3 regions of the Pseudarthrobacter equi genome follow, and region 2 is predicted to be linked to each of the others. Evidence: riboswitches for the same ligand, from Rfam matches in the RefSeq annotation. Region 2 holds a riboswitch; each other region holds the start of a gene.
What was found. Region 2 has a riboswitch for cyclic di-AMP ahead of BLT71_RS12105 (C40 family peptidase). Riboswitches for the same ligand answer to the same signal wherever they lie in the genome.
Positions count from the first base shown of each region.

Region 1 (4,306 bases), 1.4 Mb from region 2:
GCTGACGGCGGTGGCATGGTTGTATCTGGGCCGGATGTAACGGTTGAGGAGAATCACGGAGGGGCGGCCCAGGATTTCCTGCGGACCCACCACGGGATCATCGCCCTCCGCTACCACGCTTGCCTTGCCCGTGAGCACAAGCACCAGCGCCCGGCGGAAAGTAATAACCGCCAGCGGTTCATATCCAGCATTCAGAACGAGAGTGCGCATGCACGTACCTCTTCACGGCCGCACCCGTCAGGGGCACGAGGGCCGGCTGCCCTCGGCATGTCCGGGCTATGGATCGACACCACAAGAGTAAACAAAGAAATGCAGGATCAGCTAATCACGGCACACAAGTATCGTCAGGGAAGGGCGTCCGGAGCGCACCGCCCGTTAACGGCAAAGGACCCCTGCCGCGTGGGCAGGGGTCCTTTTATCCGAAGGGCGGCCGTACCGGCCCTGTCGGGGGGAATCAGTTGACGCGGATGAAGACCGGTCCGGAACCGACGTTTGCGCTGAAGACCACGGTCTGGTTGCCGTTGTAGCCGCCGTGCACTGCCTGGCCGTTGCCGGCGTAAACAGCGATGTGGGCCATGCCGGCGCCGCCGTCGGCGTAGTAGATCAGGTCGCCGGGCTGGGCCTCGGCAGCGCTCACGGTGCGGCCCAGGGAGAGGTAGCCAGCGGGCCAGTCGTGGAAGTTGATGCCCACGGCAGCCAGCGAGTTGGTGACGAGCATGGTGCAGTCCTGGTTGACGCCGAGCTGGGCGTACGCTGCGGACAGGATTGCTGCGCCCTTGCCGCTGGCAGATGCCTGGGGAGCAGATGCGGGCTGCGCCGTGACGGTAGCGGTGACCTTCGGCGCTGCAGCGGTCTGCGTTGCGGGTGTCTGGGCAGCCGGAGCGGCTTCCTGGACCTCAACCTCGGGCTCTGCCTCAACCACCGGAGCCGGGCTGGTACTGACGGCCGGCTTCTCGAAGGAGATGTTGATGGTGGAAGCCGCGGAGATCGGGGCTTCCACAGCTGTTCCAACTTCAAAAGCGGATGCAGGAGCGGAGTCGCGCTGGACGTTGGTGTCAGCTGCGTTTGCGGCGATGCCGCTGGTCAGGACCAGGCCCGAGGCTGCGGCGATAACCGCTGCCTGGCGCCCAACGCCGCCGGCGTTGCCGCCAACAGCCTTGGCGATAATGGCGATTGAGTTGGTCTTGGTGACTTCGGCGCGATGCCGTGCGGTAGCACGAGTCGTCATCAGTTCTCTCTTTCGTTATCCCCGGGCCTGTAGGCAACACGGGGGTTTTGGACGCGCCGGCATCTTGGGGGTACGTCGGCGCGTCCCGAACGGGGATGTGTGATTTAGCGAAAAGCGGGGGCAAAGAAAAAGTTTCTGGGGCCTGGGGCCCCAGAAACTAGTTCATGGTGTAGAACGAGGAGGTTCCCGTGGCGGCAACCGCGTGAAGAAGGGTGCCCTGGGACGGGTTGAGCGCGCTGATCATCATGCCGTTGCCGACGTAGATGCCAACGTGTGCGCCGCCGTTCTGCATGACGAGATCGCCAGGCTGGGGGGTGGAGGTGGGCTTCATGGCGTTCCAGGCATTGACGCGCGGGATGCTGATGCCGGCCTGGGCGTAGACCCACTGGGTGAATCCGGAGCAGTCCCAGCCGTTGGGGCTGGTGCCGCCCCACACGTACGGGTGGCCAATGCCGGTCTACGCGATGGCCGCGATGCCCGAGGTGGCAGCGGAGGAAACTGTTTCCGCGAGCTTCTCGGAAGCAGCTTCGGTTGAGCCAGCGGCTGCGGTGACGGCGTTGCCGGCATCCCGTGCTGCTGACGCAGTGGACTGGGTGCGTACCGGCTCCGGCTTCGGAGCAGCAGTGGTCTTGATGACCGGGCGCTCGAAGGAAACAGTGGCGGTAGGTGCCGCGGTGACAGCCAGGGCGGTCTGGGCCGAACCCGACTCGGTGGATGCCGAGACGCCCGCGGTGGTGTCCGCGACGGCCGGCAGGCCCATAGCCAGGACGAGGCCGGAAGCGGCTGCAACTACTGCAGCCTGGCGACCCACTGTCCCGGCATTGGCACTTACAGCCTTGGACACGGCGCCCAAAGGGTTGGTACGAACCGTTTGCGCACGGTGGCGCGCAGCATTATGGCGTGAAGACACGAAGGTAGCCTCTCCCAATGCCTGCGAGGTGAGCTGTCGGATTCGGATGGGAGTCACCCGGCCACACGGCTTCCAAGGAAGCTTTCGTGACTTAACCCCAAGGCCTTCGAAACAAGAAGGCCAAAATTGGTTCCCCCGCCCCTGCCAGACGATGAAATGCGAACGGACCTTGAGCGGTGGCAGAGTTAGGCAATCCACTCAAGAGCGTCAACTTCGGAAAAGTTGACGCGATTTAGACGGTACAGCAGTTTTGTTTGAATGTCACATTCAGGTCACGGCGGGTCACGGCCATTCGAGAGTCCACCATCATTTGGCTAGAGCCAGCCGGTGGGGTCGACGACCTCACCGTTGACCTGGACTTCAAAGTGGAGGTGGCAGCCCGTGGAGGCGCCGGTGGTCCCGCTGAGGGCAATGACGTCGCCCCGGGAGACGGTTTGGCCCTCCTTCACGTTGAACGACGACAGGTGGTTGTAGGTGGTCTCCAGGCCGTTGCCGTGGTCCACCACCACCCTGTTGCCGCCGCCGTACTGGTGCCAGCCCACAAAAGTCACGGTTCCGGTGGCGGCAGCCATCACGGAGGTACCGCACTGGGCAACATAGTCCTGCCCGCGGTGAAAGTCGCCGGTGCCGCCGGTGATGGGGCTGACGCGGTAGCCGAACGGCGACGCCGTGGTCATGGTGGCCAGCGGGGCCCCCAGGGTACCGGCGGATGCAGCCCGGGAGACCGATCCTGCGGACTGGGCGCTGAGCAGCTGCTTGAGCTTGCCGTCAGGGTCCGCCTGGGTGACCACGGCGGAGCGGCTGAAGTCGATCTGGGCGCCTGCTTCCGCGGAAATCGCGGGCTGTGGCGTCACAGATGAGGCGGCAACGGCACCGGTTCCGCTGGCGTCAGTTGCCATGACGGGACTGGTCACGGGGACGGTAACGGTAAGCACCAGGCCGGTGGCGGCAAGCGCGATGCCGGCCTTCTGGCCGATACCGCTGGCCGAGGCGAATTCCGTTATCTGGCGGAACGGACCCCGACGGCGGCGCGCGTCACGGTGGAGATCGCGGGGGCGCGAGGTCTCGGCAGCCTGGACGGCTTCGACAGCACGCGGCGTAGCAGCGGGGCCCGCCGCGCGGCGGCGGCCCCGGGGGGTCTGCATGGTCAAGAAGGGTTCCTCTCTGGATAGCCTGCGAAGTTAGCTGTCGGATTCGGGTCAGAGAGTTCACAGACCCGGTCCGCCGTAAGCAAGCTGCGGCACAGAGAAATCCCCGGAAGGTTCCTTCACTGGAAGAGGCTTGCTGCTGACGGACTTCACCCCAAGGCAGTCCCCCGCTGCCAGTTGTGGTTCCCCCGCCTCTGCCAGTTATGACTTGGTGCTCCTGATCCGCTGGCAGAGCTCGGCTCCAGATCAGGTAACGCTTAAGTATCAACGCTTTCGTTCAACTATAGGGGCTTAAGTCCCTTAGTAACAATTCCGTTATTTTTGCGTGATCCAGCTCCCACGGGGTAAAAGCAGGGATTTTACGGTGTCAGTTGACGGCTACGAATACGTGGGCAGCCACTTCGGGAGGCAGTTCCAGGGCGCCTTCAATGCCCGGAACACGGACCGAAATGTAGTCCCCCACACGCTCCAGCGATACCGCCGCTCCGGGGCGGATGCCGCCTTCGTCGAGCTGGGACAGGAGTTCGGGTTCCACCTGGATGGGTTCAGCCAACCGGCTGATGGTCACGGCAGAGGCGGGGCCGTACGTCTTCATGGCCTCAAGAAGGCTGATCGCACCGTCGGACAAGGACAGGTCCGGGTGGCCACCCAGTGCGGCCAGTCCGGGAATCGGGTTTCCGTAGGGCGATTCGGTGGGGTGGTTGAGCAGTTCGTAGATCCGGCGCTCAACGCGCTCACTCATCACATGCTCCCAGCGGCACGCTTCGTCGTGGACGTAGGCCCAGTCCAGGCCGATGACATCAGCCAGGAGCCGTTCCGCAAGGCGGTGCTTGCGCATGACCTCCGTGGCACGTTTGCGGCCCACCTCGGTGAGCTCCAGGTGTCGGTCGCCGGACACCACCACCAGGCCGTCACGCTCCATCCGGCCGATGGTCTGGGACACGGTAGGGCCCGAGTGGCGCAACCGCTCTGCAATACGGGCCCTCAGGGCAACGATGTTCTCTTCCTCCAGCTCCAGGA
Region 1 is NZ_LT629779.1:1,314,353-1,318,658, reverse strand. Features, by position in the region: gene BLT71_RS06005 (HNH endonuclease) at 1-210, opposite strand, end outside; gene BLT71_RS06000 (NlpC/P60 family protein) at 455-1,228, opposite strand; partial or broken gene BLT71_RS05995 (C40 family peptidase) at 1,386-2,072, opposite strand; cyclic di-AMP (ydaO/yuaA leader) riboswitch at 2,143-2,324, opposite strand; gene BLT71_RS05990 (M23 family metallopeptidase) at 2,453-3,283, opposite strand; cyclic di-AMP (ydaO/yuaA leader) riboswitch at 3,294-3,512, opposite strand; gene BLT71_RS05985 (metal-dependent transcriptional regulator) at 3,654-4,306, opposite strand, start outside.
Region 1: linked by a shared signal. The riboswitch ahead of BLT71_RS05995 (C40 family peptidase) and the one ahead of BLT71_RS12105 (C40 family peptidase) in region 2 are both predicted to bind cyclic di-AMP.

Region 2 (4,306 bases):
GCAGGTGCGCCGGGATGACATGCTTCCCGGCGCCGTGCTGGCCCGGGTGGCCGGCAGCCACCTTCGGGTGGGCAGTTTCCAGTATGCGCGGGCCACGGAAAACACCGAGCTCCTGCGCCGGCTGGCGGACCATGCCATCAGCCGCCACTATCCGGACGCCGCGGCGGAGGAGAACCCCTACCTCGCCCTGTACCGGGCCGTGGTGGCTTCGCAGGCCTCGCTCGTGGCGCAGTGGATGCTGGTGGGGTTCGTCCACGGTGTGATGAATACAGACAACATGACCATCTCCGGCGAAACGATCGATTACGGCCCCTGTGCCTTTATGGACGCGTTCAACCCGGCCGCCGTGTACAGCTCCATCGACGTCGGCGGCCGGTATGCGTACGCCAACCAGCCGGTCATGGCCGAATGGAACCTGGCCCGCCTCGCCGAAGCCATGCTGCCGCTCATCGACGAAGACCAAAAGGCGGCGGTTCCGGTGGCCGTGGAGGCGCTGGGCGGGTTCCGGCGGTATTACAGTGCGGCGTGGTTTGGCGGCATGGCCACCAAGCTGGGCCTGGCTGCGGGGAAGCCGGATACGGCGGCAGCCGAGGAGGTCTCTGACCTGGTGGACGGCGTCACCGGCATCCTCAAGGACGGCCCGGTGGACTACACGCTCTTCTTCAGGAACCTGGCCAAGGCCGCCCGGGGTGACAGCCGGCCTGTCCGCGGGATGGTCATGGACCTGGCTGCGTACGATGCCTGGGCCGAACGCTGGCAGAAGCTGGGGCCGGATGCCGGGCTGATGGACCGCACCAATCCCGCGTACATTCCGCGGAACCACCTCGTCGAAGAGGCGCTGGCCGCGGCTACCGGCGGGGACCTGGATCCACTGCACGGGCTGCTGGAAGCGGTGACGGCGCCGTACAGCGAACGCCCCGGCATGGAGCGGTACGCCGAGGGCGCCCCGGAGGACTTCGGGACGTACATGACCTTCTGCGGCACCTGAGCCTGAGTTTGGTTACGCAGTAAAAAGGGCGGCAGCCGGGATGTCCCGGCTACCGCCCTTTTTGCAGCTCTATGCGCTGGAAGCTACCTGCCCAGCAGGCTATGCGACCCGTACGTAGGAGGCTGCACCAACCCAGCTGACGGAGTGCACCTGGGTCTGGCTGCCGTTGACGCCGCCGCTGACCATCTGGCCGTCACCGGCGTACACGCCGACGTGGCCGGCGGAGATGACGAGGTCACCGGGGGCGGGGGTGCCCACCACGGTGCCGTACTGGAAGAACTGGCCGGGAGCCAGGTCTCCGACGGACTTGCCGACGGCGCGCAGGGCCTTCTCCACCATGGCGGTGCAGTCCTGGGTGACGCCGACCTGGCCGTAAGCGTTGGCGAGGATGGCAGCGCCGGTGCCCGAGCCGGTGGCCGCAGGCGTTGCCGAGGCGTAGCCGAGGTTCATGCCGGTGTTGGCGGGAGCAGTGCTTGCGGTCTGGACCGGTGCCGCTGCCGGAGCAACGGCCGGAGCGGCCGGTGCTGCGTAGCCGGCGCCGGGAATGGCAATCTGGTCACCGGGGTAGATGATCGAGGAAACGTCGAGGCCGTTGGCTGCCAGGACGTCGTTCAGGCCAACCCCGTAGGCGGACGCAATGGCGCCGAGGGTGTCACCGGAAGCAACCGTGTGGACGTTGCCGGCAGCGGCTGCAGGGGCAGCGGCTACGGGCGCGGCAGGAGCCGAGTATGCCTGGACGTTAGTGGTTTCGGTGCTGTCCGGGCCGGTCACGCCTGCATGTGCCGGAGCTCCGACGCCGAACGCAATGCCCGATGCTGCGGCTACTGCGAGTGCCGGGCGTCCAAAGGTCCGGGCCTGGGCCTTGGCCGTCACGGCCAAACCCTGCAGCGCGATGGAGCCGGCCGGAGTAGCGCGGTGACGGGCGGTGGTGAAATTTTTTGACACGGTTGATCGCCTCTCCCATGCCTGCGGGGTGAGCTGTCGGGTTCGGGCTGGAGATACCCGGCCGGTAACGCACTTCGTCAGGGACGGAAGGCGATATCGACTTAACCCCAAGGCTTCGGTGAAGCCGCGGAAACTTGGTTCCCCCGTCCCTGCCAGCTGGAAAGCGATTGAATCCCGGTTCAGCGGCAGGGCTCGGCAAGCTGAGGGGAATGTCCCGCTTGGGAGGGACACGTGTATGACCATAACCCGACGTTCACCCGATTGTCACATTTGGATAACATACGAGGCGGACCTCTCGGATGAAGCCATCGGCCGGATGGCGGCCCGGAACGCCGCGGTGACCTCGGATGATGCCCGGTGCCTAGCCGGTCTGGCAGGCCTGCGTAACAAAGTCATAAAGTTGCGCACGCAACGGCCCGCCGGCGGCCACTTTCAGGACGCCTTCCCGGGTCCCGACCGTAACGGTGAGGGGCAGCAGGGTGCCCACTTTGTCTTCCGCCACGGCGTGCGGATCGCACCGGGCGGGGCGCACCCGCAGGGCCAGGGCAGTGCCGGTTTCCCCCGTCCGGACCGTCACGTTCCGCGGCCACGGCTCAGCCCCGGACTCGGGCCCGGCCTCCGCCAGCAGGGGAGTGCCGCCCACGCTGTGCAGCGTGAGGGGCGGAGTCCCTCCGGGGGCCGTCGGCTGGGGGCTGATGCGAAGGAGGACGACGGCGGTGCGGCCGTCCGCCGCCACCTCAAGGTGCGGGTCCAGGGCCAGTCCGGCCACCTTCGCGGCGTCGGCGGCCAGGCAAAGCTCGCTGTTGTTGCGCGGCAGCACGCCGAAGGGATCCGGCGCCGGAAGGCTAAGGGCTGCCGGCTGCTGTCCGGCTGCAGCGAAGGAAACCGTGGCGCTGGCCTGCGGCGATGCCGTTGCCAGGTCGGCGCAGGCGGGGGGTGGAAGCTGTGCGGGCACGCTTTTGGGCTGGTGCGGCGGAAGCTCCAGGCTGCCAGCTTGTGGGGTCCACGCGATGTCCCCGTTGAACAGCGGGGAAGTGACGCGCGCCAGGTCCACTGTGAGGAGAACGTCCGTGGTGTTGGTGAGCTGGAGCAGGATGGCGTGCTGCCCGTACTGGTCGCGGGACTGGTTTACCTCGATGGTGACCGGTCCGGGGGCGGCGGCAGCGGGGGACGCTGCAGGGGTGGGCGGCTGCGGGCTGCAGGCTGATACCGCCAGTACTGCCGCGGTCAGGAATGGCAGCACGCGGTCGCCGGTTTCCGGTCTTGCTGTCCGTGCGGAGGCGGGGCCGCGGCGGATTGCTGTGGTGCGTGGTGTGCTGGCGCCGGCCATGGGCACAGTCTAGGGCTGTGGCGCGGCTTCCGTCTCTGCTGGATAACAATCCACAGCTGTAAACCCTCAACCTGTGGTTGAGCCCGTAGGCTACGGGACTATGTCCCAGTTCGTTACCAAACTGAAGTCCGCGGTGCTCGGCGGACTTCTGGTGTTTACCCTGCTGGGCGCGGCCCTGGTTCCGGCGTCGGCCGCGGACCTCCCGCCGGAGGGATACCCCTCCTGGGAAGACGTCCGGCAGGCCAGGGAGTCTGAAGCGGGAACAGCGGCCGGGATCACCCGGATCGGCAGCCTCCTCGCCGGTTTGCAGGCGGATGCAGAAACGCTTGGCGGCGCGGCCGTGACGGCTGCAGCGGAGTACGCCACTGCCGAAGCGGCACTCACCGCAGCCAACAGCCGGGTCGAAGCCCTGGCGGCGCAGTCCGCAGCAGCCAACGGGGAACTGCAGCAGCACCGCAGGGAGATCGGCGCCCTTGCCGTGCAGTCGTACAAGATGGGTTCAACCACGGCCGGATTCTTCATGGCCCTGGACGCCCTTGAGTCCGGCAGCGTCCACGGACTCAACATGGTGGAGCTGGTGGGCGCGAAGACGGCCGGCCTGGTGGACCGCGCGGCGTCCGCCGCGAAGGTGGCATCGTCCCTGGGTGAACAGGAGAAAGCTGCACGCTCCGAACGGGAAAACCTGGCCAAGGAGGCCGGGACCAGGCTTGCCGGGGCCAGATCGGCGCAGGACGCCGTAGCCCGCCACATCAGTGAAGAGCAGCAGCACGGCGGTGAACTCACTGCACAGCTGGCCTCACTCAAGGGAATAACCGCGGCCGTTGAGGGGGAGTTCCGGCAGGGCCAGGCCGCCCTCGCCGCTTATGAAGCCTCGCAGGCAGCCAAGCGGGCCGCCGCCCGGGAACAGGCCCAACGGGACTCGGACCGGGCAGCGAAAACCGCAGCAGACGCCCGCGTGGAGGTACCACCGCCCGCGGCCGCGGCGCCGCCGGGAGTTGCCGGTCCCGCGCCGGCGAACCCGGATCCGGTGAAGCCCGCTCCGG
Region 2 is NZ_LT629779.1:2,691,822-2,696,127, reverse strand. Features, by position in the region: gene BLT71_RS12110 (protein adenylyltransferase SelO) at 1-988, shown strand, start outside; gene BLT71_RS12105 (C40 family peptidase) at 1,088-1,933, opposite strand; cyclic di-AMP (ydaO/yuaA leader) riboswitch at 1,937-2,109, opposite strand; gene BLT71_RS12100 (hypothetical protein) at 2,295-3,263, opposite strand; gene BLT71_RS12095 (aggregation-promoting factor C-terminal-like domain-containing protein) at 3,364-4,306, shown strand, end outside.

Region 3 (4,306 bases), 1.6 Mb from region 2:
ACCCGCGCCGGGGATGACGTGCAGCTGACGGCCACCCAGTTCGAACTGCTCCGCTACCTCATGGAAAACCCCAAGCGGGTCATCAGCAAGGCACAGATCCTTGACAGGGTGTGGGACTACGACTTCGGCGGCCAGGCCAACATCGTCGAGCTCTACATCTCCTACCTGCGCAAGAAGATCGACGCCGTCCATCCGCCCATGATCCACACCGTCCGCGGGGCCGGTTACGTCATCAAGCCGGCGGACTAGCTCGCCATGGCCCCTTCAGACGCTTCCTACACCCGGAGTTGGCTCAGGCCCGCAACCTGGCACCTGCGTACCCGCCTGATCGCCCTGGCCATGGCCCTGCTCATCGCCATCTGCGGTGCCGTTGGCATCGTGAGCTACGCATCGATGGACGCCTTCCTGACCCGGCAGCTTGATGACCAGCTCAGCCAGGCCGCCAACCTCGCCGACAACCCGGGCCGCCCGCCCTTTGGCGGCTTTAACGGACGGGATCCCCTGGACGCCCGGGGCCAAAGAATCGGCACCGTCAACGCGAGCATCCGCAACAGCCAGGTTAGTTCCGGCGGCTTCCTCGCCTCGGACACCACCCGCCAGCCCCTGTCCACAGAGGACAAGGAGACGCTCCTTGCGCTCGATGCCAACTCAAGGCCCGTGGACCGTTCGATGTCCAGCGGTGATTATCGGCTGATCGCGGTCCAGACAAGCTCCGGTGACATCCTGGTCACGGGACTCCCCCTGGCCGCCAAGGAAAGTACCCTCAGGTCCCTCGTGTGGACCTTCGTGTTCGTCTCGCTGGGCGGACTGCTGCTGATCGGCCTGGTGGGGACGGTGCTGATCCGCCGCACCATGAAACCGCTGGAACAGCTCTCCGAGGTTGCCACCAGGGTGTCGGAACTGCCCCTGGACGCCGGCGAGGTGGCGCTCGCCGTCCGCGTGCCGCCGTCGAACTCCAACCCGGGCACCGAAGTGGGCAGTGTGGGGCATGCGCTGAACCTCATGCTGGACAACGTGGCCAGCGCCCTGGAAGCCCGGCAGAAGAGCGAAACCAAGGTGCGCCAGTTCGTGGCGGACGCCTCGCATGAGCTCCGCACCCCATTGACCGCCATCCGCGGCTACACCGAGCTGATGCGGATGACGGAGGACTTCACTCCCGACGGTCAGAAATCACTGGCCCGGGTACAGAGCCAGTCCGAGCGGATGACGGCACTGGTGGAGGACCTGCTGCTCCTGGCGCGGCTGGATGAGGGCCAGCCGCTCAAGCTGGCCGAGGTGGACCTGACGCAGCTGGTGGTGGAAAGCGTCAACGACGAAAAGGTCATGGCCCCCAGCCACACCTGGCGGCTCGATCTTCCCGCGGAGCCGGTGCTGGTGAACGGGGACGGCGCGCAGCTGCGGCAGGTGCTCATGAACCTGCTGTCCAACGCCCGGAAACACACCCCTGCCGGAACCACCGTGGTGGCCGGCGTCGGCACGGCTCCGGACGGCGCCGCCGTCGTGACGGTCACGGACGACGGCGGGGGCATACCGGCGGACTTCGTGGACCACGTCTTTTCACGCTTCGCCCGCGCAGACGCAGCCCGCAAGGGCAGCGGCGACCAGGCCGGCGCGGCCGTTGCAGAGGGCACCAGCGGGCTGGGCCTGTCCATCGTCCAGTCCATCGTGGAAGCCCACGGAGGCCGGGTAACGGTCACATCACGGCCGGGGATGACGGAGTTCGCGCTCCGGCTCCCGACTGTAGCCTGAATTCGCCAAGGCGACGCGCCGTCGTCGTGATGTCTGTTACCTAAATGTGACTTAAGCGCCGCTCTCCTGTACCGTCGATATGGTGCGGTTCCCGTTCGGGCCGCATATCCGGATGACGCCAAGCTCTGCCACTTCCCGGATTTCGCTTGAACTGAGGCAGAGGCGGGGGACCCACGTCCCGGGCAACGCAGTACTGCCCTTGGGGTTAAGCCAGCACGTGTATTTGCCGTGCGGCCGGATGCCCTCATCCGAACCCGACAGCTAACTCCGCAGGTGTGAGAGGCGAACTAAACATGTCTAAATTCACGGTAAAACCGCGCCCAAAATCGGCTCCGAGCCACAGCGCGCAGCCTGAAACCCGTAAGAAGTCTTCCTTCGGCAAGCGCGCCGCGGTCCTCGCAGTGTCCGCAGCGATGCTGGTGGGCGTAGGCGCCGCGGGCCAGGCCACGGATGCCATGTCCCGCGTGGCGGCCACCGGCTCAGAGTCCCCCGCTGCCGCCGATTCCCAGATGAGCATCGAGAAGAGCGAAATCCGCTCGAACCCGGCCGCGTCGGCGCCCGCCGAGCTCAAGGTTCAGCCCCAGGAAGCGGCACCGGCCCCCGCACCCGCGGCCGAACCTGCCCCGGCCGCAGCGCCCGCACCGGCCCCGGCCCCCGCACCGGAGGCTGCTCCGGCTCCCGCTCCCGAGCCCGCCCCCGTCGTCGCCGTCAACGATCCGGCCGGCGCACAGGCTTACGCGTCCGGCCAGCTGGCCAGCTACGGGTGGGCCCAGGACCAGATGCAGTGCCTGGTCACCCTGTGGACCAAGGAATCCGACTGGACCACCACCGCCACCAACGCCAGCAGCGGCGCCTACGGCATCGTCCAGTCCCTGCCCGCCGAGAAGATGGCGAGCTCCGGCCCCGATTACATGACCAACTACCGTACCCAGATCAACTGGGGCCTGAACTACATCAAGGAGCGCTACCAGTCCCCGTGTGGCGCCCTGAACTTCCACCTCGGTCACAACTGGTACTAAAAACCCTCACTGGCTGAGGCCTTCCGACCGGCCGCCGCCGAACCTTCCCGGTTCAGCGGCGGCCGTCGTCGTCTCCGCAGCCATGCGTGCGAGGTAGCAGTTTTTGGAGTTGACCCTCCGGCCGCCGAGCGGATCGGCACCTGCTTCGCCGTGGCGGCGAAATACCGCGAAGGCGTCGTGGTCCGGGGGCCGGGACGTGCCGTTACCGTCCCGGGATGTACTGGACGGCCCAGCGGTTGCCGTCGAGGTCTGCGAAGTACACGAAATGACCCCAGTCCTGGACATCCACATCGCTGACGTCCACGCCGTTGTTCTTCAGGTGGTCGTGGGCGGCCTGGATGTCACTGACCACCAGCTGGAGGTTGGAGCCTGTACCCGGAGGAGCGTCCGTGAGGCCTTCACCGATGCAGATGGAACATGCTGAGCCAGGCGGGGTCAGCTGCACGAAGCGGATGGACTCCGACGGACGTTCGTCGAAGTCGGCGTTGAAACCAACCTTGTTAACGTAGAAATCCTTGGCGCGGTCCACATCGGACACCGGGACAAACACGAGTTCAAGTTTCCAGTCCATTGCCACAGGCTACGGCCGGACCCCATATTGCGGAAGGCCTTCCGCCCGGTCAATGCGGTTAGCCGGCGATGCCGTACAGGCGGTCTCCCGCATCCCCAAGGCCCGGAACGATGTAGGACTTTTCGTTCAGCTTCTCGTCAATCGAGGCGAGGACGATGTGCACGTTCGCTTCGCCCAGTTCCTCCTCCAGCTTGGCCAGGCCCTCCGGGGCCGCAAGGAGGCAGATGCACGTGACGTCCGAGGCCCCGCGCTTGAACAGGAACTTGATGGCCTCGCGCAGCGTTCCGCCCGTGGCAAGCATGGGGTCCAGGACGAAGACCTGCCGGCCGGTAAGGTCCTCGGGCAGCCGCTCGGCATAGGTGATGATATCCAGGGTTTCCTCGTCGCGGGCCATGCCCAGGAAACCCACTTCTGCGGTGGGGACCAGCTTGGTCATACCCTCCAGCATGCCGAGGCCGGCGCGCAGGATGGGGACCACCAACGGCGTGGGCTTGGTGAAGGCCGTGCCCAAAGTGGTGCTGACCGGCGTCTCGATAGTGACGGGTTCGGTGCGGACCTCTCGCGTGGCCTCGTACGCCAGCAGTGTCACCAGCTCTTCGGTCAGCTGCCGGAACACGGGCGAAGGGGTGTTCTTATCCCGGAGGACAGTGAGCTTATGGGCGACCAGCGGGTGGTCCACAACGAGAGTGCGCATTGCTCAAAACTATCATCCGGCGCTGTCCCTGCCGGAGTTCCTGGCTTGGGCTCTTGGCGCGTGACCCGCCCGCCGGGGTGCGTCCCGGCGTCGTGAACCTACCCTCGGGGGTGCGTGCCGCCGTCGTGGTCCGTTCCGCGGCCGTGCGTGCCGCCGTCGTGGTCCGTTCCGCGGCCGTGCGTGCCGCCGTCGTGGTCCGTTCCGCGGCCGTGCGTGCCGCCGTCGTGGTGCATGGCGTCCGCTACGACATCGCGCACCACGGGACGCTCAAAC
Region 3 is NZ_LT629779.1:1,136,194-1,140,499, reverse strand. Features, by position in the region: gene BLT71_RS05210 (response regulator transcription factor) at 1-249, shown strand, start outside; gene BLT71_RS05205 (sensor histidine kinase) at 256-1,749, shown strand; cyclic di-AMP (ydaO/yuaA leader) riboswitch at 1,883-2,039, shown strand; gene BLT71_RS20320 (aggregation-promoting factor C-terminal-like domain-containing protein) at 2,043-2,768, shown strand; gene BLT71_RS05190 (VOC family protein) at 2,971-3,339, opposite strand; gene upp (uracil phosphoribosyltransferase) at 3,398-4,033, opposite strand; gene BLT71_RS05180 (phosphatase PAP2 family protein) at 4,132-4,306, opposite strand, start outside.
Region 3: linked by a shared signal. The riboswitch ahead of BLT71_RS20320 (aggregation-promoting factor C-terminal-like domain-containing protein) and the one ahead of BLT71_RS12105 (C40 family peptidase) in region 2 are both predicted to bind cyclic di-AMP.